Regions from separate parts of the Streptomyces sp. NBC_00647 genome, predicted to be linked through region 2. Evidence: riboswitches for the same ligand, from Rfam matches in the RefSeq annotation. Region 2 holds a riboswitch; each other region holds the start of a gene.
The links. A riboswitch is a leader RNA that binds a small molecule or an ion and turns the genes downstream of it on or off. The one in region 2 is predicted to bind cobalamin.
Positions count from the first base shown of each region.

Region 1: it holds a riboswitch for cobalamin, as region 2 does, so the genes downstream of both, OG788_RS29725 (ribonucleoside-diphosphate reductase subunit alpha) here and OG788_RS03870 (CbtB-domain containing protein) in region 2, are expected to answer to the same signal.
Region 3: it holds a riboswitch for cobalamin, as region 2 does, so the genes downstream of both, OG788_RS12580 (cobalamin biosynthesis protein) here and OG788_RS03870 (CbtB-domain containing protein) in region 2, are expected to answer to the same signal.

Region 1 is NZ_CP109040.1:6,721,974-6,732,282, forward strand. It holds gene cyc1 (epi-isozizaene synthase) at 15-1,094, shown strand; gene OG788_RS29700 (cytochrome P450) at 1,091-2,461, shown strand; gene OG788_RS29705 (helix-turn-helix domain-containing protein) at 2,518-3,483, opposite strand; gene OG788_RS29710 (hypothetical protein) at 3,576-3,779, shown strand; gene OG788_RS29715 (hypothetical protein) at 3,740-4,198, opposite strand; gene OG788_RS29720 (ribonucleotide-diphosphate reductase subunit beta) at 4,357-5,406, opposite strand; gene OG788_RS29725 (ribonucleoside-diphosphate reductase subunit alpha) at 5,406-7,787, opposite strand; cobalamin riboswitch at 7,921-8,070, opposite strand; gene mctP (monocarboxylate uptake permease MctP) at 8,271-9,881, opposite strand; gene OG788_RS29735 (DUF3311 domain-containing protein) at 9,878-10,141, opposite strand.
Region 2 is NZ_CP109040.1:892,020-902,328, forward strand. It holds partial or broken gene OG788_RS03860 (RNA-guided endonuclease InsQ/TnpB family protein) at 1-1,113, opposite strand, end outside; gene OG788_RS03865 (CbtA family protein) at 1,633-2,391, opposite strand; gene OG788_RS03870 (CbtB-domain containing protein) at 2,413-2,634, opposite strand; cobalamin riboswitch at 2,675-2,821, opposite strand; gene OG788_RS03875 (enoyl-CoA hydratase/isomerase family protein) at 3,060-4,145, opposite strand; gene OG788_RS03880 (cupin domain-containing protein) at 4,254-4,763, opposite strand; gene OG788_RS03885 (Rrf2 family transcriptional regulator) at 4,903-5,337, shown strand; gene OG788_RS03890 (DsbA family protein) at 5,334-6,251, shown strand; gene OG788_RS03895 (ABC transporter substrate-binding protein) at 6,735-8,309, shown strand; gene OG788_RS03900 (ABC transporter permease) at 8,342-9,370, shown strand; gene OG788_RS03905 (ABC transporter permease) at 9,373-10,260, shown strand; gene OG788_RS03910 (ABC transporter ATP-binding protein) at 10,260-10,309, shown strand, end outside.
Region 3 is NZ_CP109040.1:2,846,235-2,856,543, reverse strand. It holds gene OG788_RS12595 (putative cobaltochelatase) at 1-937, opposite strand, end outside; gene cobN (cobaltochelatase subunit CobN) at 934-4,587, opposite strand; gene OG788_RS12585 (cobyric acid synthase) at 4,584-6,179, opposite strand; gene OG788_RS12580 (cobalamin biosynthesis protein) at 6,176-7,135, opposite strand; cobalamin riboswitch at 7,240-7,385, opposite strand; gene OG788_RS12575 (hypothetical protein) at 7,521-7,739, opposite strand; gene OG788_RS12570 (anion permease) at 7,760-9,001, opposite strand; gene OG788_RS12565 (lysozyme) at 9,180-9,926, opposite strand; gene OG788_RS12560 (class II aldolase/adducin family protein) at 10,124-10,309, shown strand, end outside.

The DNA.
Region 1 (10,309 bases), 5.8 Mb from region 2:
AGAGGGGTTTGTTCGTGCGTGCTTTCTCATACGGCTCTTCATCGACAGCGATCGCGGTACCACCGGCGCTCTCTCTCCCGGTGATCGAGTCCGAGTTTCCCCGTCAACTGCACCCGTATTGGCCCAGGCTCCAGGAGAAGACCCGGACCTGGCTCCTCGAAAAGCGACTGATGTCCGCGGACAAGGTCGAAGAATATGCCGACGGCCTGTGCTACACGGACCTCATGGCGGGCTACTACATTGGTGCCCCCGACGAGGTCATGCAGGCGATAGCGGACTACAGCGCGTGGTTCTTCGTCTGGGACGACCGCCACGACCGCGATGTCGTCCACGGCCGGGTGGACGCCTGGCGGAGGCTCAGGTCGCAGCTTCACGCGGCCCTCGACGCCCCCAGGGACCATCTGCACCACCAGGATCCCCTGGTGGCGGGGTTCGCGGACAGCATGGTGCGGCTGTACTCGTTCCTCGGCGAGAACTGGAACAAGCGGTTCGCGCTCCACTTCCACGCGGTGATCGAGGCGTACGACCGGGAGTTCCGGAACCGTACCTCCGGCACCGTCCCCACGGTGGGGGAATACCTCGAACTCCGCCGGCTCACTTTTGCGCACTGGATCTGGACCGACCTTCTGGAACCGAGTGCGGGTCAGGAAATCCCCAACGAAGTGCGGTTGCATCCCGCATTTCACCGGGCGGCACTGCTCAGTCAGGAATTCGCGGCCTGGTACAACGACCTCTGTTCGCTGCCCAAGGAAATAGCGGGCGACGAGGTCCATAATCTCGGAATCAGTCTCATTCATCATCAGGGGCTGACGCTCGAAGAGGCCGTCACCGAAGTGAGGCGGCGGATCGAGGAATGCATCGAACAATTCCTCATCACCGAGAAGGACGTATTGAGGCTCGCCGACACTCTCGCGGACGGCACCGTGCGAGGAAAAGAGACCAGTGCCGCCGTAAGGGCGTGCCTCGGAAATATGCGGAACTGGTTCAGCTCTGTGTACTGGTTCCACCACGAGTCGGGCCGGTACATGGTCGACAGCTGGGACGACCGCTCCACACCCCCGTACGTCAACAACGAAGCGGCAGGTGAGAAATGACCGTCGAGTCGGTACGACCCGAGGTGCCCGAGGTGCGGGCGCTGTCCGTCCCGCCCATCGCCGGAGGCGGGGTGCCCGGTCTCGGGCACGGCTGGAAGCTGGTGCGCGACCCGCTGGGCTTCCTCGCCCAGCTGCGCGACCACGGCGATGTCGTGCGGCTCAGGATGGGCCCCAAGACGGTGTACGCCGTCACCACCCCCGCGCTCACCGGGGCGCTGGCGCTCAGCCCCGACTACGAGATCGGCGGCCCCCTGTGGGAGTCGCTCGAAGGGCTGCTGGGCAAGCAGGGCGTCGCCACGGCCAACGGGCCGCAGCACCGGCGCCAGCGGCGGACCATTCAGCCCGCGTTCCGGCTCGACATCATCCCCGAGTACGGCCCGATCATGGAGGAGGAGGCGCGCGCGTTCGCGGCGCGCTGGGAGCAGGGGACGGCCGTCGACTGCACCTCCGAGTCGTTCCGCGTCGCCGTCCGCGTCGCCGCCCGCTGCCTGCTGCGCGGCCGGTTCATGGACGAGCGTGCCGAACGGCTGAGCCTCGCCCTCGCCACCGTGTTCCGCGGCATGTACCGGCGCATGGTCATACCCGCGGGGCCGCTCTATCGGCTCCCGCTTCCTTCGATGCGCGCATTCGACCGGGCATTGGCCGATTTGCATGCGCTCGTCGACGAGATCATCGACGAGCGACGGGCATCTGGTCAAAAGCCGGACGATTTGCTGACGGCATTGCTGGAAGCGAAGAACGACGATGGCGACCCCATCGACGAACAGGAGATCCACGACCAAGTCGTCGCGATACTCACCCCAGGCAGCGAAACCATCGCGTCCACGATCATGTGGCTGCTCCAAGTCCTGACGGAACATCCGGAACAGGCGGACAAGGTGGCCGAAGAGGTCCGAACCCTCGCCGGAGACCGGCCCGTCGGATTCGACGACGTGCGGAAGCTGTCGCATACGAACAATGTCGTCGTCGAGGCGATGCGTTTGCGCCCCGCCGTATGGATATTGACGCGGCGAGCGGTGACCGAAACCGAGCTGGGTGGCTATCGCATTCCGGCCGGTGCCGACATCATCTACAGTCCGTACGCGATCCAGCGCGACCCGCGGTCGTACCAGGAGCACCTGGATTTCGATCCCGACCGCTGGCTTCCGGAACGCTCCAAGGACATCCCGAAGTACGCGATGCGCCCGTTCAGCGTCGGCAACCGCAAGTGCCCGAGTGACCACTTCTCGATGGCGCTGCTCAGCCTGGTCACCGCGACCGTGGCGTCCCGGTGGCGCTTCGAGCCGGTGTCCGGGTCCAACGACACGACCCGCGTCGGTATCACCCTGCGGCCCAACGAGCTGCGGCTGAAGGCCCGTCCCCGCTGAGGCGGTCGGGTGCCCGGCCCGGCCGGTGTCCGACCCGCACGTCTACCGGCGCACGTTCAGGCCGCCTTCGGGCCCCTGAACGTGCGCCGGTACGCCTGCGGAGTCGTCCCCAGACTCCGTACGAACTGATGGCGCAGCGCCGCCGCGTTGCCGAAGCCGGCACGGCCCGCGATCGCGTCCATCGTCTCGTCGGTGGCCTCCAGCAACTCCTGTACCAGCAGGACCCGTTGACGCAGGATCCAGCGGTACGGCGTGGTCCCCGTCTCCTGCTGGAAGCGGCGTGCGAAGGTGCGCGGCGCCATATGCGCACGCGCCGCGAGCTGTTCGACGGTCGTCTCCTCGTCGAGGTGTTGCTGCATCCACACCAGCACCTCGCCGACCGTGTCGCACCGTGAGCGGGGAAGGGGCCGCTCGATGTACTGGGCCTGGCCGCCGTCGCGGTGCGGCGGCACCACCATGCGGCGGGCGATGGTGTTGGCCACCTCGGGGCCCTGCTCCTTGCGGACGATGTGCAGACAGGCGTCGATGCCGGCGGCGGTGCCGGCCGAGGTGATCACCGGGTCCTCGTCCACGTACAGGACGTCCGGCTCGATGATCGCCCGCGGGTACTGCCGGGCCAGCTCGTCGACGTGCTGCCAGTGCACGGCGCAGCGCCTGCCGTCCAGGAGCCCGGCCGCGCCGAGCGCGAAGACGCCGGAGCAGACGCTGAGCACCCGGGCCCCGCGGTCCACCGCACGGCGCAGCGCCGCGAGCAGTTCGGGCGGATAGCCGCGTACGGCGTAGGTGTCGCCGGCGGGCACGACCACCAGGTCGGCCTCTTCGAGCCGGTCGAGACCGTACGGAGTGGAGACCGTGAACCCGGGGACGTGGGTGCCGAGCGTCGGCCCTTCGGCGGACGCGACCGCGAACTCGTAGACGGGCAAGCCCTCGTCGCTACGGTCGAGGCCGAACACCTCGCAGACGACGCCGAGTTCGAAGGGATGCACGCCGTCGAGCAGGACGGCCGCCACGTTGTTCAGCATGCCCCCAGTGTGCCGTGGAAGTGGCAGTAATTCGAGGGTCTGCGGCAGTTCTGCCACTGACGGTAAGGAGTCATCGACGTGACACTAGTGTCATGAACTCAGCGATGGAGAACCTCGTCGGAATCCTGGCCGTTCTCGCGATCTTCACGGCCGTGACGCTCCCCTCCCTGATCGGGCTCGCGCGCGAGCGGCGCGTGGACCGTCAGCTCAGGGCGGCCGCCGGCCCCCGCCAGGAGGCCGGGCGGCCGCCGCGGCCTCACTCCTTCGTCACCACCACGGTGACCGCCCACTCCTGAAGCCCGTCGCAGGAGACCCGGGCCGGATCACTCGGACACATCGGCCGGGACGACGTCAGCCGGACCGTTCCCGGCGAGACCGCCTTGTAGGCGGCGGAGGCGTCGCCCGGCTGGAGGACGATGCCGCTGTTGGTGGCCTCCAGCCCGCTGCCGGCCGCCTTGACGGGCGCCCAGGGTTTGCGCGTGGTGCCGTCCAGCGAGACACGGATCGTCTCGCCGGGTGCCAGACAGTACGTGTCGCCGGTGTCGGCGGCGCCGAGCTCCGCCTTCGCCGTGGCGCAGTCCCGGGGGGACGCGGTGGGCGACGGCGACACGGTGCCGCTGCCGCCCGCGTCGCCTCCGCTCTGCGTGCCGCAGCCCGCGAGGAGCAGGATCAGGGCGCTGAGGGCGATGGTCCGGGTGTGGGTCGTTCGACGCATGGGGTGGCCTCCTTGCGGGTTGGACGTACCACCGGCGGATCAGGATCCCTCTCCACGGGACAGGGCCCCGGCCGCCGATGGCGGCCGGGGCCCTGTCACCCGTCACCCGGTCGTCGCGGCGGTGCCGGCCGTGACCGGACCGTCCGGAGGACGAGCGGTCAGAAGTCCTCGTCGAGGTCGACCGTGCCCTCCACCGCGACCTGGTACGCGGACGGCCGGCGCTCGAAGAAGTTGGTCAGCTCCTGGACGCCCTGGAGCTCCATGAAGGAGAACGGGTTCTCGGAGCCGTACACCGGCGCGAAGCCCAGCCGCTGGAGGCGCTGGTCGGCGACGCACTCCAGGTACTGCCGCATCGAGTCGGTGTTCATGCCGGGCAGACCCTCGCCGCACAGGTCACGGCCGAACTGCAGCTCCGCCTCGACGGCCTCGCGCAGCATGTCGGTCACCTGCTCCTGGAGCCGGTCGTCGAAGAGCTCCGGCTCCTCCTTGCGGACGGTGTCGACGACCTCGAAGGCGAAGCTCATGTGCATCGTCTCGTCGCGGAACACCCAGTTGGTGCCGGTCGCCAGGCCGTGCAGCAGACCCCGGCTGCGGAACCAGTAGACGTACGCGAAGGCCCCGTAGAAGAAGAGCCCCTCGATGCACGCGGCGAAGCAGATGAGGTTGAGCAGGAAGCGGCGGCGGTCGGCCTGGGTCTCCAGCCGGTCCAGCTTCTCCACCGAGTCCATCCACTTGAAGCAGAACTGCGCCTTCTCGCGGATGGAGGGGATGCTCTCGACCGCCGCGAAGGCCGCGGTGCGGTCCTCGGGGTCGGGCAGGTAGGTGTCGAGCAGCGTCAGATAGAACTGGACGTGCACGGCCTCCTCGAAGAGCTGACGGCTCAGGTAGAGCCGCGCCTCGGGGGAGTTGATGTGCTTGTACAGCGTCAGCACGAGGTTGTTCGACACGATCGAGTCGCCCGTCGCGAAGAACGCGACCAGCCGCCCGATCATGTGCTGCTCGCCCGGCGTCAGCTTCGCGAGGTCGGCGACGTCCGAGTGGAGGTCGACCTCCTCGACGGTCCAGGTGTTCTTGATCGCGTCCCGGTAGCGCTCGTAGAAGTCGGGGTAGCGCATGGGGCGGAGAGTCAGTTCGAAGCCCGGGTCGAGCAGGTTTTTCTCGGACGCGGCCTTCTCGGACGCGGCCTTCTCGGTGGTGGTGTCGCTCATTACTGGCAGGCCTCGCAGGACTCGGGGTTTTCCAGGGAGCAGGCGACGGCGTCGGGGTCGGCGACCTGCTGGACGGGGATGGTCTTCTCGGGCTGCGCCTGGGCCTGGGCCGCGCGGGCGATGCGCGTCGCGGGACGGGACCGCAGGTAGTACGTCGTCTTGAGGCCCGACTTCCAGGCGTAGGAGTACATCGAGGAGAGCTTGCCGATGGTCGGCGTCTCCAGGAACAGGTTCAGCGACTGGGCCTGGTCCAGGAACGGGGTCCGGGCGGCGGCCATGTCGATCAGGCCGCGCTGCGGGATCTCCCACGCCGTGCGGTACAGGTCGCGGACGTCCTGCGGGACCCAGGTGAAGCCCTGCACCGAGCCGCTGGACTCGCGCAGTGCCTCACGGGTCTGCGCGTCCCACACGCCGAGCTTCTTCAGCTCGGCCACCAGGTAGGAGTTGACCTGGAGGAACTCGCCGGAGAGCGTCTCGCGCTTGAACAGGTTCGACACCTGCGGCTCGATGCACTCGTACACACCCGCGATGGACGCGATGGTGGCGGTCGGCGCGATGGCGAGGAGCAGCGAGTTGCGCATGCCGACCGCCGCGATCCGCTGCCGCAGGGCGGCCCAGCGCTCCGGCCAGTTCAGCTCGACGTCGAAGTGGTCCGGGTGCAGCACTCCACGGGCGGTACGGGTCTTCTCCCAGGCGGGGAGCGGGCCGTTGCGCTCGGCGAGGTCCGCGGAGGCCTCGTAGGAGGCGAGCATGATGCGCTCGGCGATCCGGGTGGACAGGGCGCGGGCCTCGGGCGAGTCGAAGGGCAGGCGCAGCTTGAAGAAGACGTCCTGGAGGCCCATCGCGCCGAGGCCGACCGGACGCCACTTGGCGTTGGAGCGGCCCGCCTGCTCGGTCGGGTAGAAGTTGATGTCCACGACACGGTCGAGGAAGGTCACCGCGGTGCGGACGGTCTCGTCGAGCCGCTCCCAGTCGATGTCCTGACCGACCACGAACGCGCCCAGGTTGACCGAGCCCAGGTTGCAGACCGCCGTCTCCCCGTCGTCCGTGACCTCGAGGATCTCGGTGCACAGATTCGAGGAGTGGACGGTGTGGCCGGGCTCCGCCGTCTGGTTGGCGGTGCGGTTGGCGGCGTCCTTGAAGGTCATCCAGCCGTTGCCGGTCTGCGCGAGGGTGCGCATCATGCGGCCGTACAGGTCGCGGGCCGGGATGGTCTTCTTGGCGAGGCCCGCCTCCTCGGCCTTGCGGTAGGCCGCGTCGAACGCGTCGCCCCACAGATCGACCAGTTCCGGCACGTCGGCGGGGGAGAAGAGCGACCAGACGCCGTCCTCGTTCACCCGGCGCATGAACTCGTCCGGGATCCAGTGCGCGAGGTTCAGGTTGTGCGTACGCCGGGCGTCCTCACCGGTGTTGTCGCGCAGCTCCAGGAACTCCTCGATGTCGGAGTGCCAGGTCTCCAGGTACACCGCGGCCGCGCCCTTGCGCCGGCCGCCCTGGTTCACCGCGGCGACCGAGGCGTCGAGCGTCTTGAGGAACGGGACGATGCCGTTGGAGTGCCCGTTGGTGCCGCGGATCAGCGAACCGCGCGAGCGGATACGGGAGTAGGACAGGCCGATGCCGCCCGCGTGCTTAGACAGGCGCGCCACCTGGTGGTAGCGGTCGTAGATGGAGTCCAGCTCGTCCAGCGGGGAGTCGAGGAGGTAGCAGGACGACATCTGCGGGTGCCGCGTACCGGAGTTGAAGAGCGTGGGGGAGGAGGGGAGGTAGTCCAGGCGGCTCATGAGCCGGTAGAGCGCGGCGACTTCGTCCACCGAGCGGACCGTGTCGTCCTCGGCGAGGCCGGAGGCCACCCGGAGCATGAAGTGCTGGGGCGTCTCGACGACGCTGCGGGTGATCGGGTGCCGGAGCAGATAGCGGCTGTGCAGCGTACGCAGCCCGAAGTAGCCGAAGCGGTCGTCGCCCTCGGAGTCGATCAGCGCGTCGAGACGGGCCGTGTGCAGCCGGACGAACTCGGCCGTGCGGTCGGCGATCAGGCCCTCGCGGTGGCCGACGGCGACCGACTCGGAGAAGGTCGTGACGCCCTGGGAGGCGGCCTCCGCGGCGATGCTGATCGTGAGCAGGCGGGCGGCCAGCCGGGAGTAGGCGGGGTCCTCGGAGATGAGCCCTGCGGCCGCCTCGGTGGCCAGTTCGCGCAGCTCGGCCTCGTCGGCGCGGGCGGACCGGCCGCGCAGCGCCGCGGCGGCGACCCGGCCGGGGTCGGCGTCGGGGAGGTCGGCGGTGAGATCCGTCAGGGTCCGCAGCAGCGCGGTTCCGGGACCGTCGGTCTCCACCGGGGCCTGCTGCGCGGTCACTGAAGCCGGATCGGCTGGCGCGATGGTCACGTGGGGCTCTCCCTCGCTCGGCACGGGGCCTTGCGGGGAGGCACGGGGCACACGGGAGCGCTTCTGGGCAGCAGCGCACCGCGTCCACCGGCCCATTCCGCGAGGCCCGGACGTCGTCGGCACCCGGGCCGGACGGCCGGGGTGCGCTGTCGGCAGGTCCTCGGACTGACGCGAGCGCGGTCGCGTGGGTACGCGAACACACACAAGTACACCGTTGCGGGACAGTTCCGGATTCGCACCGGATTCCCCTGCGGTGACAGCGACCATGAGCATACATCTTGTGCCGGGCTCCGGGAGTACCCCCACATGTTGTGTCGGGTCGGCATCGGAGAGCGCTACGGAGTGTGCTGGAGCGTCAACTCGTAGGTGAGCGGCCGGAGGTCGTCGGGCCGCGTACGAGGGCCTCGTCGCGCCCGCCCGGCACGGCGACGGGCCGCCGGATTCCCTCCCGGCGGCCCGTCGTCCGTGGTGCGTGACCTGTGGCTAGTGGCTCGCGCCCGCCGTGGCCGGGGGGAGCTCCGTCTCGACGCCGGGGTCTCCCGCGTCGGCCGTGTAGTCCCCGGGCGACGTCTCGTCGATGCCGTCGGGAGCCTTGAACGCCCGCAGGGCGAAGGTGAGGACGACGGACACGGCCACGTTCAGGAGGAACGCCGTCAGGCCGATGTAGCCGATCTCCCCGATGCCGGGGATCTCCTTCGAGCTGCCGCCGAAGTGCTTCTGGGTCGGCGACGCCACCCCGTAGGCGGCGATCGTGCCGTAGAGCATGCCGACCGCCCAGCCGCCGAGCAGCGCCCAGCGGTGGAACCAGCGGGTGAACAGGCCGCCGACGAGCGCCGGGAACGTCTGCAGGATCCAGATGCCGCCGAGCAACTGGAAGTTGATCGCGACGGTCTTGTCCATGGTCAGGACGAAGACCAGCGCGCCCACCTTCACCAGGAGCGAGACCAGCTTGGAGACCTGGGTCTCCTGCCGCGGGGTCGCGTCCGGCTTGATGAAGTCCTTGTAGATGTTGCGGGTGAAGAGGTTCGCGGCCGCGATGGACATGATGGCCGCCGGGACGAGTGCCCCGATGCCGATGGCGGCGAAGGCCACGCCCGCGAACCAGTCCGGGAACATGTTCTCGAAGAGCTGGGGGATCGCGAGCTGTCCGTTCTGCACCTTCACGCCGGCCGCGATCGCCATGAACCCGAGCAGGGCGAGCAGGCCCAGCATCAGCGAGTACAGCGGCAGGATCGTGGTGTTGCGCCGGATCACCTCCCGGCTGCGGCTGGACAGCGTCGCGGTGATCGAGTGCGGATACATGAACAGCGCCAGCGCCGAGCCGAGCGCGAGGGTGGCGTACGTCCACTGGCCCGCCTCGGCGGGGACGAGCCCGCCGGCGCCCGCGGCCGTGTACTTGTCGCTCGCCGCCTTGAAGATCTCGTCGAAGCCGCCCAGCTTGATCGGGATGTAGATGATGGCCACCGCGATCACGATGTAGATCAGGGTGTCCTTCACGAACGCGATCAGGGCGGGGGCCCGCAGGCCCGAGGAGTAGGTGTACGCGGCCAGCACGCCGAAGGCGATGAGGAGCGGCAGGTCCTTGACGAACCAGTTGGTGCTCTCGCCGCCGCCCACGCCCATCACGTCGAGGACGGCCTGGATGCCGACCAGCTGGAGCGCGATGTACGGCATGGTGGCCAGGATGCCGGTGACGGCCACGGCGAGGGACAGGCCCTTGGAGCCGTAGCGGCCGCGCACGAAGTCCGAGGTCGTCACATAGCCGTGCTTGTGGGAGACCGACCAGAGGCGGGGCAGGAAGGTGAAGATCAGCGGGTAGACCAGGATCGTGTACGGCACGGCGAAGAAGCCGGCCGCGCCCGCCGCGTAGATCGCCGCCGGTACGGCGACGAAGGTGTACGCCGTGTAGAGGTCGCCGCCGAGCAGGAACCAGGTCACCCAGGTGCCGAAGGACCGGCCGCCCAGGCCCCATTCGTCGAGGCTGTGTTCGTTGTCGGCCCTGCGCCAGCGCGCGGCCAGGAAGCCCATGACCGTGACGGCCAGGAAGAAGAAGACGAAGACGCCGAGGGCGACGCCGTTCACACCGTCGTTCATGCTCCGGCACCTCCCTTCGCGGAGGCGCGGGCCCGCTGGTCACGCTTCCACAGCTGGAACGCGGTCACCGTCAGCGCCGTGGAGAGGACCACCCACAGCATCTGGTACCAGTAGAAGAACGGGATGCCGATGAAGGCCGGGTCGGTCTTGGCGTAGGAACCGACCCACAGCATCGCGACGAAGGGCGCGAGCAGACACAGGGCGATCACCGCACGGACCGGTGTCACCACCGGTGGTTTCACTTCGGGCAGGTCTGACATGGGTCGGCTCCGTCCCCTCATCGATCACCTGGGTAACGCGCAGGCAATCTAGGCGACGGTTCCGCTTTAGGGAACCCCCCGTCGGACGGCGGGTGTGGAGGGTTCGTGAGGGTGCGCGCGGGGCCCCTCATCAGGAGCGGAACCCCTCGGGGGGGTACGGATCCTGAC
Region 2 (10,309 bases):
TCACCGCCAGTCCGGCGGCCTTGGCGACGTTGACCGCCGCGTTCACATCCCGGTCCAGGACCGCCCCGCAGGCTCCGCACGTCCAGGTACGGACGTGCAGGGGCTTGGGTCCGTCCTTCACCCCGCACACGGAGCACACCTGGGAGGTCGGCTCGAACCGGCCGATCCGGTGGAAGGTGCGTCCGTACCGGGCGGCCTTGTACTCCAGCATCCTCACGAACGCCGACCATCCGGCGTCGTGGACGGACTTGGCCAGACGCGTACGCGCGAGTCCCTTGACCGCCAGGTCCTCCACGGCGACCGCTTGATTCTCACGGATCAGCTTCGTGGAGAGCCGGTGATGGAACTCGCGGCGCGCGTCCGCGACACGGGCGTGTGCCCGTGCGACGCGGACCCTGCCCTTGTCCCGGTTCTTCGACCCCTTCTGCTTACGGGACAGCTCCCGCTGCACCTTCTTAAGACGCTTCTCGGCCCGGCGCAGAAAGCGCGGGCTGTCAATTTTGGTCCCGTCGGAGAGGACGGCGAAGTGCCCCAGGCCGAGGTCGATGCCGACCTCCGGTGTCGTGGTGGGGAGGCTTTCCTCCGGGCTGGTCTCGATGACGAACGATGCGAAGTACCGTCCGGGGCGTCCTTGACGACCGTCATAGTGGACGGGGTGGACGGCAGCTTCCGGGACCAGCGCACGGGAACATCGCCGACCTTCGGCAGCCGCAGCTTTTTGCCCGGCGTGATCCGCCAAGCCGCGTTCGCAGTGAAACGAATCGTCTGCCGGTTGTCCCGCTTCGACTTGAAACGCGGCGCACCCATGCGCGGACGCTTGCCCTTGAGGCCGTCGAAGAAGTTCCGGTACGCGGCGTTCAGGTCGCGCAGGGACTGCTGGAGGATCACCGCCGAGACCTCGCCGAGCCACACCCGCTCCGGGGTCTTCTTCGCCTGAGTGATCAGCGCCTTGGACAGGTCACCTGACTTCGGGAACGCCAACCCCTGCTCGCGGGCAGCCTCCCGAGCACGGAGCGCGTCGTTGAAGACGATCCGTGCACACCCGAACTCCCTCGCCAACGCGGCACGTTGACCGGCGCTCGGGTACAGGCGGAAGCTGTACCGAAACTGCACAGCAATATTTACCGAGTGCCTACGTCACGAGGACGAGAACAAACCCTGATATCCGCAGGGATCGAGCACTCGGCTATAACTTGCACGCGCACTTGGTGTTCGTCACAGAGTATCGGCGCTGACTCCTCGACGACGAGATGCTGACGCGTCGCCAACAAGTATGCGTAAGAGGTGCGAAGACTTCGGCGCGCAGCTGCGACGAGGAAGGTCGGCAGTGCTGCCGCAACCACGCTTGATCAGGGAGTCTCCCGAGTTGACGGCCTGGGTTGCGCGGACCGCGTTCCCAAGGAAGGGCTCATACGTAGCTGGGCTCGCTGTTCGAGATTAATGCAGAGGAAGTTCCCGCGTCCTGACGCCGACACCAGTACCACCCGTCCGTGGAGGAGCCTTCGGCTGCCTTCCCCGGCCTCCCACGCCAAGGGAACAATTGACGGGTGTGCGCCCCTGAACAACGGAGTTGCACACAACGCGAAAGGGCCCCTGGACGGTTCCGAGGGGCCCTCTCGTGTTCCGCGGGATTCAGTGCGCGGCCGGCACCGACCGCCCGGACGGGGCCGCCGCGGGCTTGGGGTTCAGCATGCGTTCGGCCAACTCGCCGAAGACCAGGCCGAATCCGACCCACAGTGTGGCCTGGATGGCCAGGGCGGAGGTCCGGAACCGCCACAGCAGGGTGGCGGGGAAGTGCTCCGGCACCTCGTTGAACGTGGGCAGGAAGGCGTACGCCAGGCCGATCGCGACGGCGAAGGCGGCCACCGCGGCGATCGTCGCGTACCAGGTGCCCAGCCTGGGTGCGAGCCGCTTGCCGAGGATGACGGCACCGATCGCCAGGAGCACGCTGAGCACCATCATCAGGAAGTACAGGGTGGTCCGCTTGCCGATGGTGTCGGGGTCGCCGACCGACGGCGGATTGGCCGGGTACTTGAGGAAGGGCACGACGTACACGGCGAGCAGCGCGCTGCCGGACAGCAGCAGCGCGGTCGCGCGCGGGCTGAAGCGGCCCACGCGGCCGAGCGCGAAGCAGAAGCCGAGCGCCGCGATACCGCCGAAGGCGATTCCGTAGATCAGGACGCCGGTGGCCAGGCCGGCGGTGGACTGGAGGCTGCGGGAGACGAGTTCGACCTCGTGATCGTGCCCGGAGGCGTGCGCTTCCTCGAAGCCGATCGCGCTGTCGACGCTCGGTTCACCGAGGAAGTAGGCCACGACGAGGGCGAGCAGGCCGGCGGCGAGGCCGGCGAGCATGCCTCGCACGAGCAGGTTTCTTACCGTTGCGGAGTTCATGAGTGTGCGCTGTCCCTCGCGTCAGTGGCAGGGGAAACCGAGCAGGTGGCGGGCGTCGTGCACCCACTCGTGGACGTCCTCGCCGGAGACGACGGCGGTGGCGCCCTGTTCGGCGCCGACGAAGTACAGCAGGACCAGCATCAGGATGCCGAAGAAGACCGCCCAGGGAGCAATCGCCTTCAGCGGCAGCTTGGCGGGAAGAACGGGGGTGGTGGCTGTCGGCTGGGCGACGGTCTGCGCCATGGCAGGACCTCCTCGGGAGTTCGCGTCCCATCTCGGTGGTGCACAGGATGACGCCTACGGGTCTGACTCACGCGGCGCCCAGCGTGGCTGGAGCGTCTCGTTCACAGTGGCGCGACCGTGCCGGATTTCCACCGGCTTCCGTCTTGACGTCATCAATATCGGACCGACCGTACCGCGTGGCGAGTTCACGGCCAAGACCGCACCACCTGCCGTGATCTTCCTCTCGTCCCAGGTGGCGGGTCCCTTGTGCACGGTGGGTCACCGGTGCGGATTCGGCCGCCGCCCGGAGAAGTGGCGCGCCGTCCCGCCGCGTACGACCTCGGCGGCGTACAACTCGTGCGTGCGCGGGCGGAGTTCGGTGCGTACACCACCAACGGGACACGGATCGCTCCCGCGCACCGGTCCGGTGCGCGCGACGGTCCTGCTCACCGTGCGTCCGTCGCCGTGCTGGGCGCGAGCCCGAGTTCACGCACGCCCAAGGGCGCGAAGAAGCGCTCGACGTCGGCGTCGGTGACCTCGCCGAGGGTGGCCGGGGACCAGCGCGGGTGGCGGTCCTTGTCGATGATCTGGGCCCGGACGCCCTCCACCAGGTCGGGGGAGGACAGGGCCGCGCAGGAGACGCGGTACTCCTGGTCCAGTACCCGCTCCAGGCTGCCGAGGCTGCGCGCGCGGCGCAGGGCGGCGAGCGTGACCTTCACGGCGGTGGGCGAGTTGCCGAGGAGGATCTCCGCCGTCTCCTTGGCCGCCGGGTCGCCGACCGCGAGCAGCCGCCGCACGATCTCCTCGACCGTGTCCGCGGCGTAGCAGGCGTCGATCCACTCCCGCCGCTCCGCCAGCTCGGCCGGGGGCGGTGGCTGCGCGTGGCCGGCCAGAGCCTCCCGTACGGGCCGGTCGGCGAGGTCGGACACGAACTGCCGCAGCGACGTGGACGGTACGCAGTGGTCGGCGAGGCCGCACAGCAGGGCGTCGCCGGCGCCGATCGAGGCACCCGTCAGGGCGAGATGCGTGCCCAGTTCGCCGGGTGCGCGGGCGAGCAGATGGGTGCCGCCGACGTCGGGAACGAAGCCGATGCCGGTTTCGGGCATGGCGATCCGTGAGCGCTCGGTGACGACCCGGACGCCGCCGTGCGCGGAGACGCCGACGCCGCCGCCCATGACGATGCCGTCCATGACCGCCACGTACGGCTTGGGGTAGCGGGCGATGCGGGCGTTGAGGTGGTACTCGTCGCGCCAGAACGCGGCGGACGCGGTGCCGTCCCCGTCGCGCGCGTCGTCGTGGACGACGCGGATGTCGCCGCCCGCGCAGAGTCCGCGCTCTCCGGCGCCGGTGATGACCACGGTCTCGACGGCCGGGTCGTGCTCCCAGGCGGTGAGCGCCTCGTCGATCCGGCGCACCATAGCGTGGTTCAGGGCGTTCAGGGCCTTCGGCCGGTTGAGCGTGAGGTGGGCGGCTCGTCCGTCGGTGTGCAGCAGAACGGATTCGTCGGCGCCGTGCGCCCCGGTGCCGCTCATGCGAACGCCCCCGTCAGGGCGCGGGCCACGATGACGCACATGATCTCGATGGTTCCTTCCAGGAGCCGCTGGGTCCGCCGGTCGCGGACGATCTCCCGGCTACCGTACTCAGGCCTCCTGGCCCGGCCGCAACACGTACAGCTGCGGCACGTTGACCACGATCGCCTCCTGGGTGCTGCGGGCGATGACGACGACGGCCTCTTCCGCGGGGTCCGGGTTCTCCTCGCGGTGCGGGACGAAAGGGGGCACGAAGATGTAGTCGCCGGGAGAGGTGCGCAGCCGTACCTCCTCGGGCTGTGCCCCCGAGTCGTCGAGGAAGACGAATTCGGGGTGGCCGCTGACCACGTAGATGGCGGTCTCGGACGCCCCGTGGTGGTGGTCGGAGGAGGAGGTGGAGGGGGCGACGTGGGTCTGGCCCATCCACAGCTTCTCGGAGCCGACGGTGTTGCCGCTGACGGCGGCGAATCTGCGCATGCCGCCGGTCTGCGCCGTGTCGCCGTCGAGAGCGTCGGCACGGATGTGGTGCAGACGGGTGCGCAGGGGTGCCGGCGACTCCCCCGCGGTGTCGTGCAGATGGGGGTGGAAACCTTCGCCGGGGGTGGTCAACGGCTCGCTCATGGACGGGGACGCTAGAGCGGCCCGTAAAAGGATGTCAAGAGGTGTCCATTGCCCTTCACCTGCGGCAATGTTCCCGCAATATAGGTGGGGAACCCGTGGAGGCCCTCGTGCCGGGCACCGTGTCGGGCATCATGTGCGCATGCATATCTCCGCGAAGGCGGACTACGCCGCACGGGCCCTGCTGGAGCTCGCCCGCGAGCCGGCCCGCCCGCTCACATGCGAGGCCATCGCCTCCTCGCAGCAGGTTCCGTTCCGGTTCCTGAAGTCCGTGGTGGGCGAGTTGCGCCGGGCCGGCCTGGTCCGCAGTCAGCGTGGCTGCGAGGGCGGTTACTGGCTCGGCCGGCCCGCCGACGAGATCACCCTGCTGGATGTCGCGCGCGCCGTGGACGGTGAGTTGATCACCTTGCGGGGCGAGCCGCTGGCCGGTCTCGACTACCCGGGTCCCGCCTCCGGACTGCCGGAGGTGTGGCGTCGTATCGAGGCGGACGCCGCCGCGGTTCTGGGCGGCACGACCCTGGCCACGCTGCTGCCCGCCGACGCGGGCGAAGCCCTGAACCGGAAGGGGGCCGCGTGACGGCCCCGCCGGACCCGCCCGCGGTGGAGGTGGTGGAGTACACCGACCCGCTGTGCCCCTGGGCCTGGGGCTCGGAGCCCGTGTTCCGGCGGCTGCGCGCCGCGCTCGCCGGACGGGTCCGCTGGCGCCGCGTGTACTGCGTCCTGTTCGACCACGACGACGACCCGCCGCCCGATCCGGCGGCGGAGACCGCCTGGTACGCGCGCTATGTCGAGGACATCGGCGCCCATACGCGGGCGCCGCGGGCGCGGCGGCTGAGCCGGGTCGCGGCGAGTTCGTGGCCGTCCTCGCTGGTCGCCAAGGCCGCCGAACGGCAGGGCGGCGAGGTCGCCGAACGGGTGCTTCGGCGGCTGCGGGAGAGCGTCTTCGTGCTCGGGGAGCCCGCGGACACCTCCGTGCTCGCACTGTCCGCGGTACGGGGCGTGCCCGGCCTGGACCATGAGCGGCTGGCCGCCGACGCGGCGTCGGCGGCCGTACTGGAGGCGGTGCGTGCCGACCGTGCCGAGGCGCGCCGGCCGGTCCGCGAGGTGCTGTCGGTGCGCGGTGGGTCACCGCATCCCGGCGCCGCCAAGGAGACCGCCGACGGGGGGTACCGCTACGCGCTGCCGACGCTGCTGGTCCGCGCGCCCGCGGGGCGTCGCGTCGTACCCGGCTGGCGGCCCTACGAGGAGTACGCGGCGGCGTTCGACGAGTTGAGCCCCGGGCTGCTGTCGGCGCCCGTGCGACCCGCTCCCGCGGATGCACTCGCGCTCTACCGGAGTCTGACCGGTCCGGAGCGCGAACTGCTGACCGACGGCCCGTGGCCTCCCGCGGCCGCCGTCCGCGTGGAGACCGGCAACGGCCCGCTGTGGCTGGATCCGGAGGAGGCCGCGGTGCACCCGGCCGGCGTCCGCGGCGCTCCCGCCGCGCCCTGAAAGGCTTCTGATCAGCGGTCAGGCCCGTCCCGCCCAATGAGACACCAATTGGTGTCCATTGACAGCGGCTGAGAACCGGCCCCAGGATGTGCACCATGCTCACGACGCACCCCGGCGTGGTGTGCCGCTACGTGGACCTGCGGCGCACCTGCAGCGCTCTCTGTCGCTGACCGCCCGCCAACCGCGGCCCCCAGGCGCCTGACGTCCCTCCCGCCGGCACCGGCCCCGCGCCGTTCCGCCGCCCGGCCCTCGTCATCGCGCGCCGCTCTCTCAGCGTTTCGTCGCTTCCGCTCCCTTCGCCTCCCGGCGCTCCCCGCGATCCGCCACCGCCTCATGCCCTGAGCGCGGCATGCCCCCGTGCGCACCGAAGCCCACGCAGGCATGCCCGTCCCGGCCTGCGCGGCGTCTTTCGGCGGGGCATGCCGCCCTTGCTCCCTCTCCGCTGCCCCGGCGCGGGCGGGAGCCCTCGCAGAAAGAAAACTGATGTCCGGACGACTCACGCCCCGCACCCCCGCAGCGGCCCTCCGTTTTCCCCGGCGCCCCGGCCGGCTGCGCACCGCCGCCCTCGGGACCGCCCTGGCCACCGTGCTCGTCCCCGCACTGAGCGCCTGCGGCGACGAGGCGTCGTCGTCCGCCGCCGGCGCCGCGCTGAAGTGGACCTCCTCCTACTTCCCCACCCACTGGGACCCGGTCGTCGGCGGCAGCGGCGCGCAGTTCCGCGAACTCGCCCTGGTGTACGCCTCGTTGACCCGCACCGACGAGGACGGGAAGGCCGTCCCGGACCTGGCCAAGAGCTGGGAGTACAACGGCAAGGGTGATGTGATCACCTTCCATCTGCGTCCCCACCTGAAGTTCAGTGACGGTGCGCCGGTCGACGGTGCCGCCGTGAAGGCCGCCATCGAACGGGCCAAGAAGCAGAAGAACTCCGCTCTCTTCGGCGACCTGACCTCGATCAAGTCGGTGGACGCCAAGGGCCTGGACGCGGTGATCCACCTCAGCCAGGTCGACTACCAGATCCCCCAACTGCTCGGCGAGCGCGTCCTGCAGATCGCCAGCCCCAAGGCGGCCGCCTCCCCCGGCAAGCTGGACCAGAACCCGGTCGGCGCCGGCCCGTTCACCGTCACCCAGCTCGTCCCCGGCACCAAGGCCGTGCTGAAGAAGAACCCGGACTACTGGGACGCCAAGAACATCCACATCGACAACGTCGAGCTGACCTCCGCCCCGGACGCCTCCACCGTGGTCTCCGGTCTCCAGACCGGCGTCTACAACTTCGCCGACATCGCGCCCAGTCAGGCCGACGCCGCCAAGAAGGCCGGACTCGACGTCTTCGTGCAGCCCGGTTTCAACGCCGCCAACATCAGCCTCAACACCAACAAGGCGCCGTTCGACAACGACAAGGTCGTCGACGCGGTCCGCTACGCGGTCAACCGTCAGGAGTTCGTCGACAAGCTGACCTTCGGCTACGGCTCGGCGACCAACCAGCCCTTCCCCAAGGGCTATGTCGCCTTCGACCCGCAGTCGGAGAACGACTACGCCTACGACCCCGCGAAGGCGAAGAAGCTTCTGAGCGAGGCCGGTTACAAGTCCGGCGACATCAAGCTCAACCTCGTCATCCCGGCCGAGGACCCCCAAGCCGAGATCGTCCAGGCGCAGTTGGCCAAGGTCGGCATCACCGTCACCATCAAGATCGACAAGAACTGGGCCACTCCGTTCTTCGCCAAGGACCTGACGTTCTCGCTGTACGGCACCACGGGGCGTGACTCCGCGGCGCAGACCCTCACCGCGCACTTCGGCCCGAACGGCCCGCTCAACCTCAGCTCGCCCTATGAGCCGGCCGGCTTCGAGGCGGCCATCGCCAAGGTCCGTCAGACCCCGCTGGACTCGCCGGACTACACGAAGGTCCTCCAGGCCGCGACCCGGGCCGGCCTGAAGAGCAAGGCGCTGGTCTTCACGTACGCCTCGCCCAACCTCATCGCCAAGAGCAAGTCCATCTCCGACCTGCCGAAGAACCCCGCCCACATCGACTGGACCGGCGTGACCATCGCCGGCGGCAACTGACACCTCCGTCCTTCACAGAGAGGGGGCAACCCATGACGACGACGGAGGCACCGGCCGCACCCGACGTCCGTCTCCCGGCCGCCGCGGCCAGGACACGGCACACGCTGGGCCGCGTCCTGGCCACCCTCGCCCGGTCGGTCGCCATTTTCGTGCCCGTCTTCCTGGTCGCGACCGCCGTGACCTTCGCGCTGCGGTCGCTCAGCGGGCTCAGCCCGGCCCGTATCCAGCTGGGCGAGGAGGCGACACCCGAAGCGGTCGCCCGCGTCGAGGCCCACTGGGGCCTCGACCGTCCCTTCCTCGTCCAGTACGGGGACTGGTTCGGCGGCGTCCTGCACGGACAGCTCGGCGCGAGCTGGACCAACGGCGCCGACATCTCCACCCTCATCGGCCTCGGCCTGGGCGTGAGCCTGTCGGTCGCGACCTTCGCCCTGCTCATCGGCGTGGTCGCGGGCTTCGCCCTCGGCACGGTCGCGGCCCTGCGCCGCACCACCTGGGTCGACCGCGCGATCACGGGCTTCGTCACGGTTATCTCGGTGATGCCGGCCTTCGTCGTCGGGATCGTGCTGGTCGCGGTCTTCGCGGTGGGACTGCATCTGTTCCCGTCGGCCGGATACGTCCCGGCTGAGCAGGGGTTCGGGCCCTGGCTCGCCCACATCACGCTCCCGGCCGTCGCGCTGAGCTTCGACGTCGTCGCCGACGTCGCCCGGCAACTGCGCGGCAGCCTCGTCGCGGCCTACGGCGAGAACTACGTGACCGGCGCGGTGGTCCGCGGCCTCAGTCCGCGCAGGATCTTCTTCGCCCATGTGCTGCGCAACGGCCTCGGGCCCGCGCTCGCCATGCTGGGCCTGAAGTTCCCGGCCTTGGTCGGCGCCTCCGTCGTCACGGAATGGATCTTCGGGCTCCAGGGCTTCGGACGGTTCGCCAACGACTCCGCGCAGGCCGGGGACGTACCGGCGGTGCAGGGAGTCCTCGTGGTGTCGATCGTCCTGGTCGTCGCCTTCAACCTGATCGTCAACCTGGTGCTGGCGCGCGTCACGCCGGCCTCTCAGCGGGGGGTGTGACCATGGTGCGCCGCGTCCTCTCGCTCACCACCGGCCGGATCGCCGTGGCCGTCCTCGCCGCGATCGCCCTGCTCGCCCTGTTCGGGCCGCTGCTCGCTCCCCAGAACCCCCTGGCGACCAGCGACCACACGCTCGCCGCCGCCTCCGGAGGCCACTGGCTGGGGACCGACTACCTCGGCCGTGACGTGCTGAGCCGGCTCCTCGACGGCTCCCGCGTCAGCATCCTCGGCGCCCTGGAGGTCGCCCTCACGGCCCTGGCCATCGGGGCCGTCCCCGGCATCCTGTCGGTCTATCTCGGCCGGGTCTTCGAATGGGTCACCCTCCGGCTCACCGACACCCTCGTCGCCCTGCCGTTCCTGCTGTTCGCCGTCGCCGTCATCGCGCTGCTCGGCAACGGTCTCACGCAGGCGATGCTGGTCACGGGCGCGCTGGTGTCCCCGCTGTTCTACCGCGTGGCCCGCGCGGCCACCCTGGCCGTGGCCCGCTCGCCGTACGTGGAGGCCGCGATCGTCTCCGGTGCCTCGATCGGCTGGATCGTACGCCGCCACGTCTGGGCCAAGGTGCTCCCGCCGATCGCGGTCGCGCTCGCCCAAACCATCGGTGTCGGCTTCGTCATCGTGTCGAGCCTGACCTTCCTCGGGATCGGGGTCCAGCCCCCCGCGCCCACGTGGGGCGGCCTGCTCGCCTCGGATCTGGGCTACCTCAGCCACCAGCCGTGGGCGCCGCTCGCCCCCGCCCTGCTGATCATGGTCACCGTCTGGGCCTGCAACCTCCTCGCCGACGCGATCCGCGACGTCTCCGGCGAAGCGGGCCGCGCCCTGGTCAACAACCGCAAGGCCCGTGCCAACCGCCGCGCCGAGGCCGGCCCCGCTCCCGCAGGAGGTGTGTGATGGCCACTCTGTCCGAGAAACTCCTCACCGAGGCCGAGGAGTTCGGCGA
Region 3 (10,309 bases), 2.0 Mb from region 2:
GCCGGTGCGGCAGCGCGAGCAGCGCCGCCTGCCGCACGTCCTCGGCGATCACCTCGGTCCGGCCCGCCCACGCGGCGAGCGCGGTCGCGGTCCGCGCCATCACGATGTCGGCACGCATGCCGTCCACCTCGAAGGCGGCGCAGGTCGCCGCGATCTGCCGCAGCGGCCCGTCGCCGAGCCGTACGGAGGGCAACAGCGCGCGGGCCGCCACGATCCGGGCCCGCACGGCGGACTCCTCGTCGGCCCAGCGCGCCGCGAAGGCCGCCGGATCGTCGTCGTGGGCCAGCCTGCGCCGGACGACCTCGACCCGCTGGTCGGGCTCCCGCGAGGCCGCGACCTCGACCGTCAGGCCGAACCGGTCGAGCAACTGCGGCCGCAGCTCGCCCTCTTCGGGGTTCATCGTCCCGACGAGCAGGAACCGCGCCGCGTGCCGTACGGAGACACCCTCGCGTTCGACGTACGAGGCGCCCATCGCGGCCGCGTCCAGCAGCAGATCGACCAAGTGGTCGTGCAGCAGGTTCACTTCGTCGACGTACAGGATGCCGCGGTGCGCGTCGGCCAGCAGTCCGGGCTCGAAGGCCTTCACGCCCTCCGAGAGTGCCCGCTCGATGTCCAGGGCGCCGACCAGCCGGTCCTCGGACGCGCCGACGGGCAGTTCGACCATGCGGGCCGGACGGGTCGTGGACGCCTCCACCTCGTGCGGCCCGTCGGGGCAGGCGGGGTCCGGGGCGGCCGGATCGCACGAGAAACGGCACCCGGTGACGACGTCGACCGCCGGCAGCAGCGCCGACAGGGCGCGTACGGCCGTCGACTTGGCGGTGCCCTTCTCGCCTCGGACCAGCACACCGCCGACGGCGGGTGACACGGCGTTCAGCAGCAGCGCGAGCCGCAGGTCGTCCTGGCCGACCACCGCCGTGAACGGGAACGGGGTACTCACTGGTCGTCGCCCTCCAAGTCGCCTTCGAGCTCCAGATAGGTGGCGCGCAGCCGCTCCAGCGTGTCCGCGTCCGGCTCGGCCCACAGCCCGCGCTCGGCGGCCTCCAGGAGCCGTTCGGTGATACCGCGCAGCGCCCACGGGTTGGACTTCTTCATGAAGTCCCGGTTCTCCGCGTCGAAGACGTACTCCGCGCTGAGCTTCTCGTACATCCAGTCGTCCACGACCCCGGCCGTGGCGTCGTACCCGAAGAGGTAGTCGACGGTCGCCGCCATCTCGAAGGCGCCCTTGTAGCCGTGCCGCCGCATCGCGGCCATCCAGCGCGGGTTGACCACGCGGGCGCGGAAGACACGGTGCGTCTCCTCGCCGAGCGTGCGGGTCTTCACCTGGTCGGGCACCGCCGAGTCACCGACGTACGCCTCGGGGCTCGCGCCCGTCAGATGGCGCACCATCGCGACCATGCCGCCGTGGTACTGGAAGTAGTCGTCGGCGTCGACGAGGTCGTGCTCGCGGGTGTCGACGTTCTTCGCCGCCACCGCGATCCGCCGGAACGCCGTCTCCATGTCCCCGCGCGCGGCCCGCCCGTCGAGCCCGCGCCCGTAGGCGTAGCCGCCCCACACCGCGTACACCTCGGCGAGGTCGGCGTCCGAGCGCCAGTTGCGGGCGTCGATCAGCGGCAGCAGACCGGCGCCGTACGCGCCCGGCTTGGAGCCGAAGATACGGGCCGTCGCGCGCCGCCGGTCACCGTGCTCGGCGGTGTCCTCGTCGGCGTGCTTGCGCACGTAGTTCCGGTCGGCGGGCTCGTCCAGCTCGGCGACCGCGCGCACCGCGTCGTCGAGCAGCCCGACGACGTGCGGGAACGCGTCCCGGAAGAAGCCCGAGATACGGACCGTGACGTCGATGCGCGGGCGGCCCAGCTCGTCGAGCGGGACGATCTCGAAGCCGGTCACGCGCCGCGACGCGTCGTCCCACACCGGGCGGCAGCCGAGCAGCGCGAGGATCTCCGCGATGTCGTCGCCCTGCGTGCGCATCGCGGACGTGCCCCAGACCGTCAGCCCGACGGACGTCGGGTAGTCGCCGGTGTCCTGGAGGTAGCGCTGCACGAGGGAGTCCGCGAGGGACTGCCCGACCTCCCAACTGAGCCGGGAAGGAATGGCCTTGGGGTCGACCGAGTAGAAGTTCCGGCCGGTCGGCAGCACGTTGACGAGTCCGCGCGTCGGCGAACCCGACGGACCCGCCGGGACGTAACCGCCGTTCAGCGCCTTGAGGATGTGCCCGATCTCGTCCGTCGTCCGTGCGAGCCGCGGCACGACCTCGCGGCAGGCGAACTCCAGCACCGCGACGGCGTCGGGGAGTTCGACGCCCAGCACCTCGCGCACGAGCGCGGGGACGGATGCCGTGTCCCAGCCACGCTCCTCCATGCCCAGCGCCGCCCGGCGGCACAGCTGCTCCAGCAGGTCGATCGCGTCGGCCGCCGTACGGGCCGGGCCCTCGACCAGGTCCGTCAGCTCGACGGGCACCTTCACCGGAGCGCCCGGCTCGGCGAGCAGTTCCTTCTCCACCAGGCCGAAGTACTCGGCGAGACAGGCCCGGAGACCCGGCAGCGCGTTCGCCGCGCCACCCCACACCTGCGAGGCGCGCAGCACGGCGAGCACGAGGTTCACCCGAGGCTCGGCCTCCGGACCCCCGCCCAGGATGTGCAGGCCGTCGCGGATCTGCACGTCCTTGATCTCGCACAGATAGCCGTCGATGTGCATCACGAACTCGTCGAAGTCGCCGTCGTCCGGCTGCTCGTCGACGTGCAGGTCGTGATGGAGCTCGGCGGCCTTGACGAGGGTCCAGATCTGCGCGCGGACCGCGGGGGCCTTCGTCGGGTCCAGGTCGGACACGAGCGCGTACTGGTCGAGGAGCTGCTCCAGCTTGGCGAGGTCCCCGTAGGTGTCGGCGCGTGCCATCGGAGGTACGAGATGGTCGACGACGGTGGCGTGGCCGCGGCGCTTGGCCTGTGTGCCCTCACCGGGGTCGTTGACGATGAACGGGTAGACCAGGGGGAGTTCGCCGAGGACGGCGTCGGGCGCGCAGCCGCCGCTGAGCCCGAGGCCCTTGCCCGGCAGCCACTCCATCGTGCCGTGCTTGCCCATGTGTACGACGGCGTCCGCGCCGAAACTGTTCTCCAGCCAGCGGTAGGCCGCCATGTAGTGGTGCGAGGGCGGCATGTCGGGGTCGTGGTAGATCGCGATCGGGTTCTCGCCGAAGCCGCGCGGCGGCTGGATCATCACGACGACGTTCCCGAACTGCAGGCAGGCCAGCACGATGTCGTCGCCGTCGACGTAGAGCGAGCCCGGCGGCTCGCCCCAGGCCTCCAGCATGCCCGCCCGCAGCGCGGGGTCGAGCGTCTCGAACCACGCCCGGTAGTCCGCGAGCGGCACGCGCGCCGGAGCGGCGGCGAGCTGCTCCTCGGTCAGCCACTCGACGTCGTGCCCGCCGGCCGCGATGAGCCGGTGGATCAACTCGTCGCCGTTGTCCGGGTATTCGGTGAGGGCGTAACCCGCGTCCCGGAGGGCGTCGAGGACCCGTACCGCGGACGCGGGCGTGTCGAGACCGACCGCGTTGCCGACCCGCGAGTGCTTGGTCGGGTAGGCGGTGAAGACGATCCCGAGCTTCTTCTCCGCGTTCGGCTTGTGCTTCAACAGGGCGTGCCGCAGGGCGATTCCGGCGACCCGCGCGGCCCGCTCGGGGTCGGCGACGTACACCGGGACGTCGTCCGGACCCTGCTCCTTGAACGAGAACGGCACCGTGATGAGACGGCCGTCGAACTCCGGGATCGCGACCTGCATCGCCGCGTCCATGGGGGACAGGGCCGCGTCCGAGGCGTCCCAGGCGCTCTTCGACGAGGTCAGGCAGAGACCCTGGAGGACGGGGATGTCGAGGTCGGCGAGCGCCCCGATGTCCCACGCCTCCTCGTCGCCGCCCGCCGACGCCTGCGAGGCGTGGGTGCCGCCCGCCGCGAGGACGGTGGCCACGAGCGCGTCGGCCCGGCCGAGGATCTCGTACAGTCCCGGGTCGGCTCCGCGCAGCGAACCGCAGTACACAGGGAGGGCGTTGGCGCCGCGTGACTCGATCGCGTCGCACAGCGTGTCGACGAACGCGGTGTTCCCGGACAGCTCGTGGGCCCGGTAGAACAGCACGCCGACGGTCGGCCTGCCCTCGACGAAGGCGCGCTCGCCGTGGACACCGAACTCCGCCGACTTCCGTGGTTCCTCGAAGCCCTCGCCCGTGAGCAGCACGGTGTCGGAGAGGAACCGCGCCAGTTCGGTCAGGTTGGCCGGCCCGCCTTCGACGAGATACCGCAGCGCCTCCGCCACCACACCCGCGGGCACCGACGACTCGGCCATCAGCTCGGCGTCCGGGACCGACTCACCGCCGAGCAGCACGGTCGGGATACCGGACGACTTCAGGAAGGCCAGCCCGTCCTCCCAGGCGCGCTTGCCGCCGAGCAGCCGCACGACGGCGAGGTCCGCGCCCTCGACGAGCGCGGGGAGTTCGCCCGCGACGTCCACCCGGGTCGGATTGCCGATCCGGTAGGCGGCGCCGGAGGCGCGGGCCGCCAGCAGATCCGTGTCGGCGGTCGACAACAACAACACTGTGCTCATGCGGGCGCTCCCGGTGGAATGAAAGGCAGTCCTTGCGGCGCGCCCGACTCGATGAGCCGCCACAGCGCGTCCGTGTCCGCGTGTTCCTCGATCAGATCGCCGAGCCGGTCCAGCTGCTCCTCGCGCAGCGCCGCGAACGACGTGTCGGCCGCCGGCACGAAACGGCGGCCCGCGGCGGCCGCCACCTCGCGCAGGAAGGCCCGCCGGAAACCGTCCGACTCCAGCGAGCCGTGCCAGTGCGTGCCCCAGACGGCGCCGACCCGGCACCCGTCCAGGCTGTGTCCCTGGCCATCACGGAAGAAGGCCTCGCCGCCCGTCACCTCGGCGACGCCGTGATGGATCTCGTACCCCTCGACGTGCTCGCCGAGGGCCTCGCCGACCGGCCGCGTCAGGGTCTTCTCCCGCGCGAACCGCACGCGCACGGGGAGGAGTCCGAGCCCGTCGACCTGACCGGCGCGCGACTCGACCTCGTCCTCGATGTGTTCTCCGAGGAGCTGGTAGCCACCGCAGATGCCGAGCACGGGCCGCCCCTCGGCGGCCCGGCGCGTGATCGCGTCCGCGAGGCCGCGCTCGCGCAGCCACTGAAGCGCCCTCACCGTGCCCCGGGTCCCGGGCACGACGACCAGATCCGCGTCGGCCAGTTCCTCGGCCCGGTCCACGAACCGCACGACGATGCCCGGTTCGGCGGCCAGCGCGTCCACGTCGGTGAAGTTCGACATCAGCGGGATCGCGCAGACGGCGACCCGCAGGATGTCCTCGCCGACGGGGGAGGAGACGGCCGACTCGCGGACGGCCCCGCGCAGCGAGACGCGCAGTCCGTCCTCCTCGTCGATGCCCAGACCGTGCTGGAAGGGCAGCACGCCGTACGAGCGCCGCCCGGTGAGGCCGTGCAGCATGTCGAGGCCGGGCTCCAGCAGGCTGACGTCTCCGCGGAACTTGTTGACGAGGAACCCGGCGACGAGAGCCTGGTCCTCGGGTGACAGCAGGGCGACCGTCCCGAAGAACGAGGCGAACACACCGCCCCGGTCGATGTCACCGACGACGAGCACGGGAAGCCCCGCGTTCCGTGCCACCCCCATGTTCACGATGTCGGTGCGCCGAAGGTTGATCTCGGCCGGGCTGCCGGCTCCTTCACAGATCACCGCGTCATACGTGCCCCGCAACTGGGCCAGACAGTCGAGGACGGTCCCGAGGAGTGCTTCCTGGCGCCCTCCGCGCAGCCTGTCGCCGGGGGACCCGGCGCCCGACAGCGATTCCGCCGCGGACCCGGCCGTCCCGAAGAAGCCGCGTGCGCTCATCTCGCCCACCGGACGGCCCATCAGGACCACCTGACTGCTGCGGTCGCTGCCCGGTTTGAGCAGCACGGGATTCATCAGCGCGGTCGGCTCCACCCGGGCGGCCTGTGCCTGCATGGCCTGCGCCCGCCCGATCTCGGCTCCCTCGCGCGTCACGAACGAGTTGAGGGACATGTTCTGCGCCTTGAAGGGCGCGACCTTGACACCCTGGCGCACCAGCCACCGGCAGATCCCGGCGGTCACGACGCTCTTGCCCGCGTCGGAGGTGGTCCCGGCGATCAGCAGCCCGCCGCTCATGCGGTGCGCCCCTTCCTGGTGAGCAGAACCGTGAGCAGAACCCGTCCGGCGGCGCTCACGCCGAGCGCGAGCCAGCCGACGCGGCGGGAGAGCCGTACGGCCCGCTCGATGTCGTGGAGGTGGACGGCGCGCCCCGCGTCGTTGAGGACGGGACGGTGCTCGACCCGGCCCCCGTACGACAGCGTGCCGCCGAGCCGGACGCCGAGCGCTCCGGCGAACGAGGCCTCCACGGGGCCCGCGTTGGGGCTCGGATGCTTGCGGGCGTCCGTGCGCCAGGCGCGCACGGCGCCGCGCGCGTCGTCCCCCGCCGCGGCCGCGAGGACGGCGGTGAGCCGGGCTCCGGGCCAGCCGGCGACATCGTCGAGCCGGGCGGAGGCCCAGCCGTAGCGCCGGTACCGGGGGGACTTGTGCCCGACCATGGCGTCGAGCGTGTTCGCGGCGCGGAAGGCGACGAGCCCCGGCACACCGCCGACGGCGCCCCAGACCAGAGCGCCCACCACGGCGTCGGAGGTGTTCTCGGCGACGGATTCGACGACGGCACGCGCGATGCCGTCGGCGTCCAGTGCCTGCGGGTCACGTCCGCACAGATGCGGCAGCCGTTCCCGGGCGACCTCGATGTCGCCGGCCGCGAGCGCGCCGGCGACGGCCCGCGCCTCACGGCCGAGGGAGGTCCCTCCGACGACGGCCCAGGTGGTGGCGGCGATCAGCGCGGCGGAGGCGGCAGGCGAGGTGCGGACGGAACGACGCGCGAGTGCGGCCAGTCCGGTGGCACCGCCCACGCAGACGGCCGTGTGCAGGGCGCCCCACCCGCGGTGGTCCCGCCACAGCGCCCGCTCCACGGACGCGGCGGCCCGCCCGAACGCGGCGACCGGATGCCCTCGGCGGGGATCACCGAGCAGCAGGTCGCCGAGGAGGCCGGCGGCGGCGCCGTACGCGAAGACGCGATCGGCACGCACCGGGTCAGCCGGCCGTGGGGTGGAGTGGAACCCTCGTACTCAGCGAAATGGGCAACGGGCAGGCGCGCATGGCGATATGTCCTCACTCAGGGTGTCCACGCCCTGGTTCGACGAGACCGGCGGTGAGAGTTCCTGGCTCCCGGGGAGTTTCTTCCCCGATGACAGTGGCGGGACCGCGCCGGATTCGCACCGGCTTCCTCTCATGCCGCCGTACTTGGCTCCGGCAGTCCACCACGGGGCGAGAACGGCAGTCAACTGGCTGTTGACCTGCGGAGGGAGAGTGTGCGAAGGCCCACATACGCGTGGGGTGCGGGACGGTGTTCCGTCCCGCACCCCACGTGAAGTGCTGCCCACCGCGGCCCTGTTCCGGGCCGCTCGTTCCGGGTTACTTGGTCATGATCAGGGAGATGCCGTACACCACCGCCGCGGCGCAGGCCGCGAAGCAGACGTACGCGCCCGTGGCGGCCGCGACCGCGGAACCGCCCTGGGCCGACTCCTTCTTGGAGAGTCCGGCGACGCCCAGGGTGAAGAGGGCGACGAGGGCCACGGTCACTCCGAGGCTGACCCCGAAGACGGAGCCGAGGGCTGACCAGTCGATGTGCATGCTGTTCCTTCCTTCGGTTCTCAGGCCACGGGGGACGGCGCCGACGGGGCCGCCGTGGGCTCGGCGGGAGCCGGGATGGTGGCCGTGAGGTCCTCGGCCACGGTGCCGGCCGGGGGCGGGGTGACGGCGGCGATGGCCGTGGTCACCACACCGGCGGGCTCTTCGGCGTCGTTCACGTTGGTGTGGTCGATCACCTCGCGGCGCGAGCGGCGCCAGATCGCGAAGCTGGACCCGACCAGGAAGACCGCGACGAGCGTGGTGCCCCAGGCGCCGAATCCGGTGACCCACTCGGCGAGCGCGCCGACCAGGGCGGCGGCGGGCAGCGTGAGGATCCAGGCGACGACCATCCGGGTGGCGGTGGACCAGCGGACCACACCGCCCTTGCGGCCGAGACCCGCGCCCATCACGGAACCGGAGACCGAGTGCGTGGTGGAGAGGGAGAAGCCGATGTGCGAGGAGGCCAGGATGACCGTGGCCGCGCTGGTCTGGGCCGCGAAGCCCTGCTGCGGCTGGAGGTCGGTCAGGCCCTTGCCCATCGTGCGGATGATGCGCCAGCCGCCCAGGTAGGTGCCGAGCGCGATGGCGAGACCGGCGCAGAGGATGACCCAGACCGGCGGGTCGGAGTCGGGAGCGACGGCGCCACCGGCGACCAGGGCCAGGGTGATGATGCCCATCGTCTTCTGCGCGTCGTTGGTGCCGTGGGCCAGCGAGACCAGGCCCGCGGAGGCTATCTGGCCGGCGCGGTACCCCTTCTTGGTGGCCTTGGTGTCGGCGTTACCACTGAGCTTGTACGACAGCCGGGTGGCGAACATCGCGGCCAGGCCGGCGACGATCGGGGCCGCGACGGCGGGGAGGAGCACCTTGCCGACCAGGACGTCCCCGTGCACCGCGCCGGTACCGGCGGAGGCGATGGTGGCGCCCACCAGGCCACCCATGAGGGCGTGCGAGGAGCTGGACGGGAGTCCGACGAGCCACGTCACCAGGTTCCAGAGGATCGCGCCGACGAGGGCGGCGAAGATCACTTCAGGCTGGATGCCGGATTCATCGACGAGGCCTTTGGAGATCGTGTTGGCGACCTCCACCGAGAGGAAGGCGCCGACAAGGTTCAGAGCGGCGGACATGGCCACCGCGACCTTGGGCTTGAGTGCGCCGGTCGAGATGGTGGTGGCCATCGCGTTGGCGGTGTCGTGGAAACCGTTCGTGAAATCGAACACGAGAGCGGTGACGATCACGATTCCGAGGAGGAGCGTGATGTGTTCCATTTACCCAGGCTTCTGTTGGACGTCAGTGGCAGGGGGACCGTAAGCAACCTGGGTGAACGGAAGATGAACTGGGGCGGGCTTCATGGTGACCCGAACGGCGAATCGCCCCTCCGCTTGCGCCGAAGGGGCGACGCCGTGGGTCGAACGGATGCGGAATTCCAAGCTCCGGTCCGGGTCGCTACCCCCGGGCGAGCCGCTCGAGCTGAGCCCGGGATCCATGGAAGAGATTCTGGTCACCCGGCAGGCTGCCGCCGTTGTCGTACTGCCAGAAGGTCCACACGGACCAGCCGGCGGGCAGTGTGCCGGGGTCCGCCGAGCCGTAACGGGCCAGCCACAGGGCGTGATTCGAGGCAAAAGCCCTGCTGGAGCCGGTGCAGGTGTTCCACCAATGCGTTGTGGTGTAAATCACAGGGCGCCGACCGGTCTCCCGGCGGACCTCGTCGCTGAAAGCCTTGATCCAGTTCACCATCGCGGTCTTGCCGAGGCCGTAGCACTTGCGCGTGCCGTACGGGCTGTACTCGATGTCGAGCGCCGGCGGCAGTGTCCAGCCGTCCGCGCGCCAGGCTCCGCCGTTGTGTACGAAGTGGGCGGCCTGGGCGGTGCCGGACGACTTGTCCGGCACCGCGAAGTGATAGGCGCCGTGCAGGATGCCCGCCTCGCGTGCGCCGTCGTACTGCCGGTCGAAGTAGGGGTTGCGGTAGGTGGTGGCCTCGGTCGCCTTCACGTAGACGAACCGGGCGCCCTTCGCCCTCGCGCTCCGCCAGTCCACGTTCTTCTGGTGAGAGGAGACGTCGTGCCCCTTGGTGTTGCCCGCGGCCTCGGCCGGGAGCGCGGCGAGTGCGGTGCCGCCCAGGGTGACCGTCGCCGCGACGGTGATCGCGGCGACGCGGGCGCGACGGCGGAACGGTTTGTGGTCACGGGCCATGTATCCCCCCGGAAATGGCGACGTGTGCGACAAATCCCCCAGAGGCTACGGGAAGATCGGGCGCTGTCCGTCGATTCCCGGCCCTTCGTCGCCAGGGGGTGAAATGGGCGTATATGTGCCCTTTCGGAGGCCCTGCTTCCGCACTACAGTGCGCCCGCCCGGGGTGCGCCCACGGGCATGGCTGGCAGGATCGCGGCATGGCTGAACGGCACCGGGACGCACGGGACGGGCGGGAGGATCCACGGATGGCGGACGAGCACGACGAGAGGGACGCGTCGGCCGCGAGGGACACACGGGACGCCGTCCGGCGGGCCTGGGACGAGCTCGTCGCCACGGCCCGCCGGACCGTGACCGACGGGCTGGTCGTCGGTACGTCGGGCAAC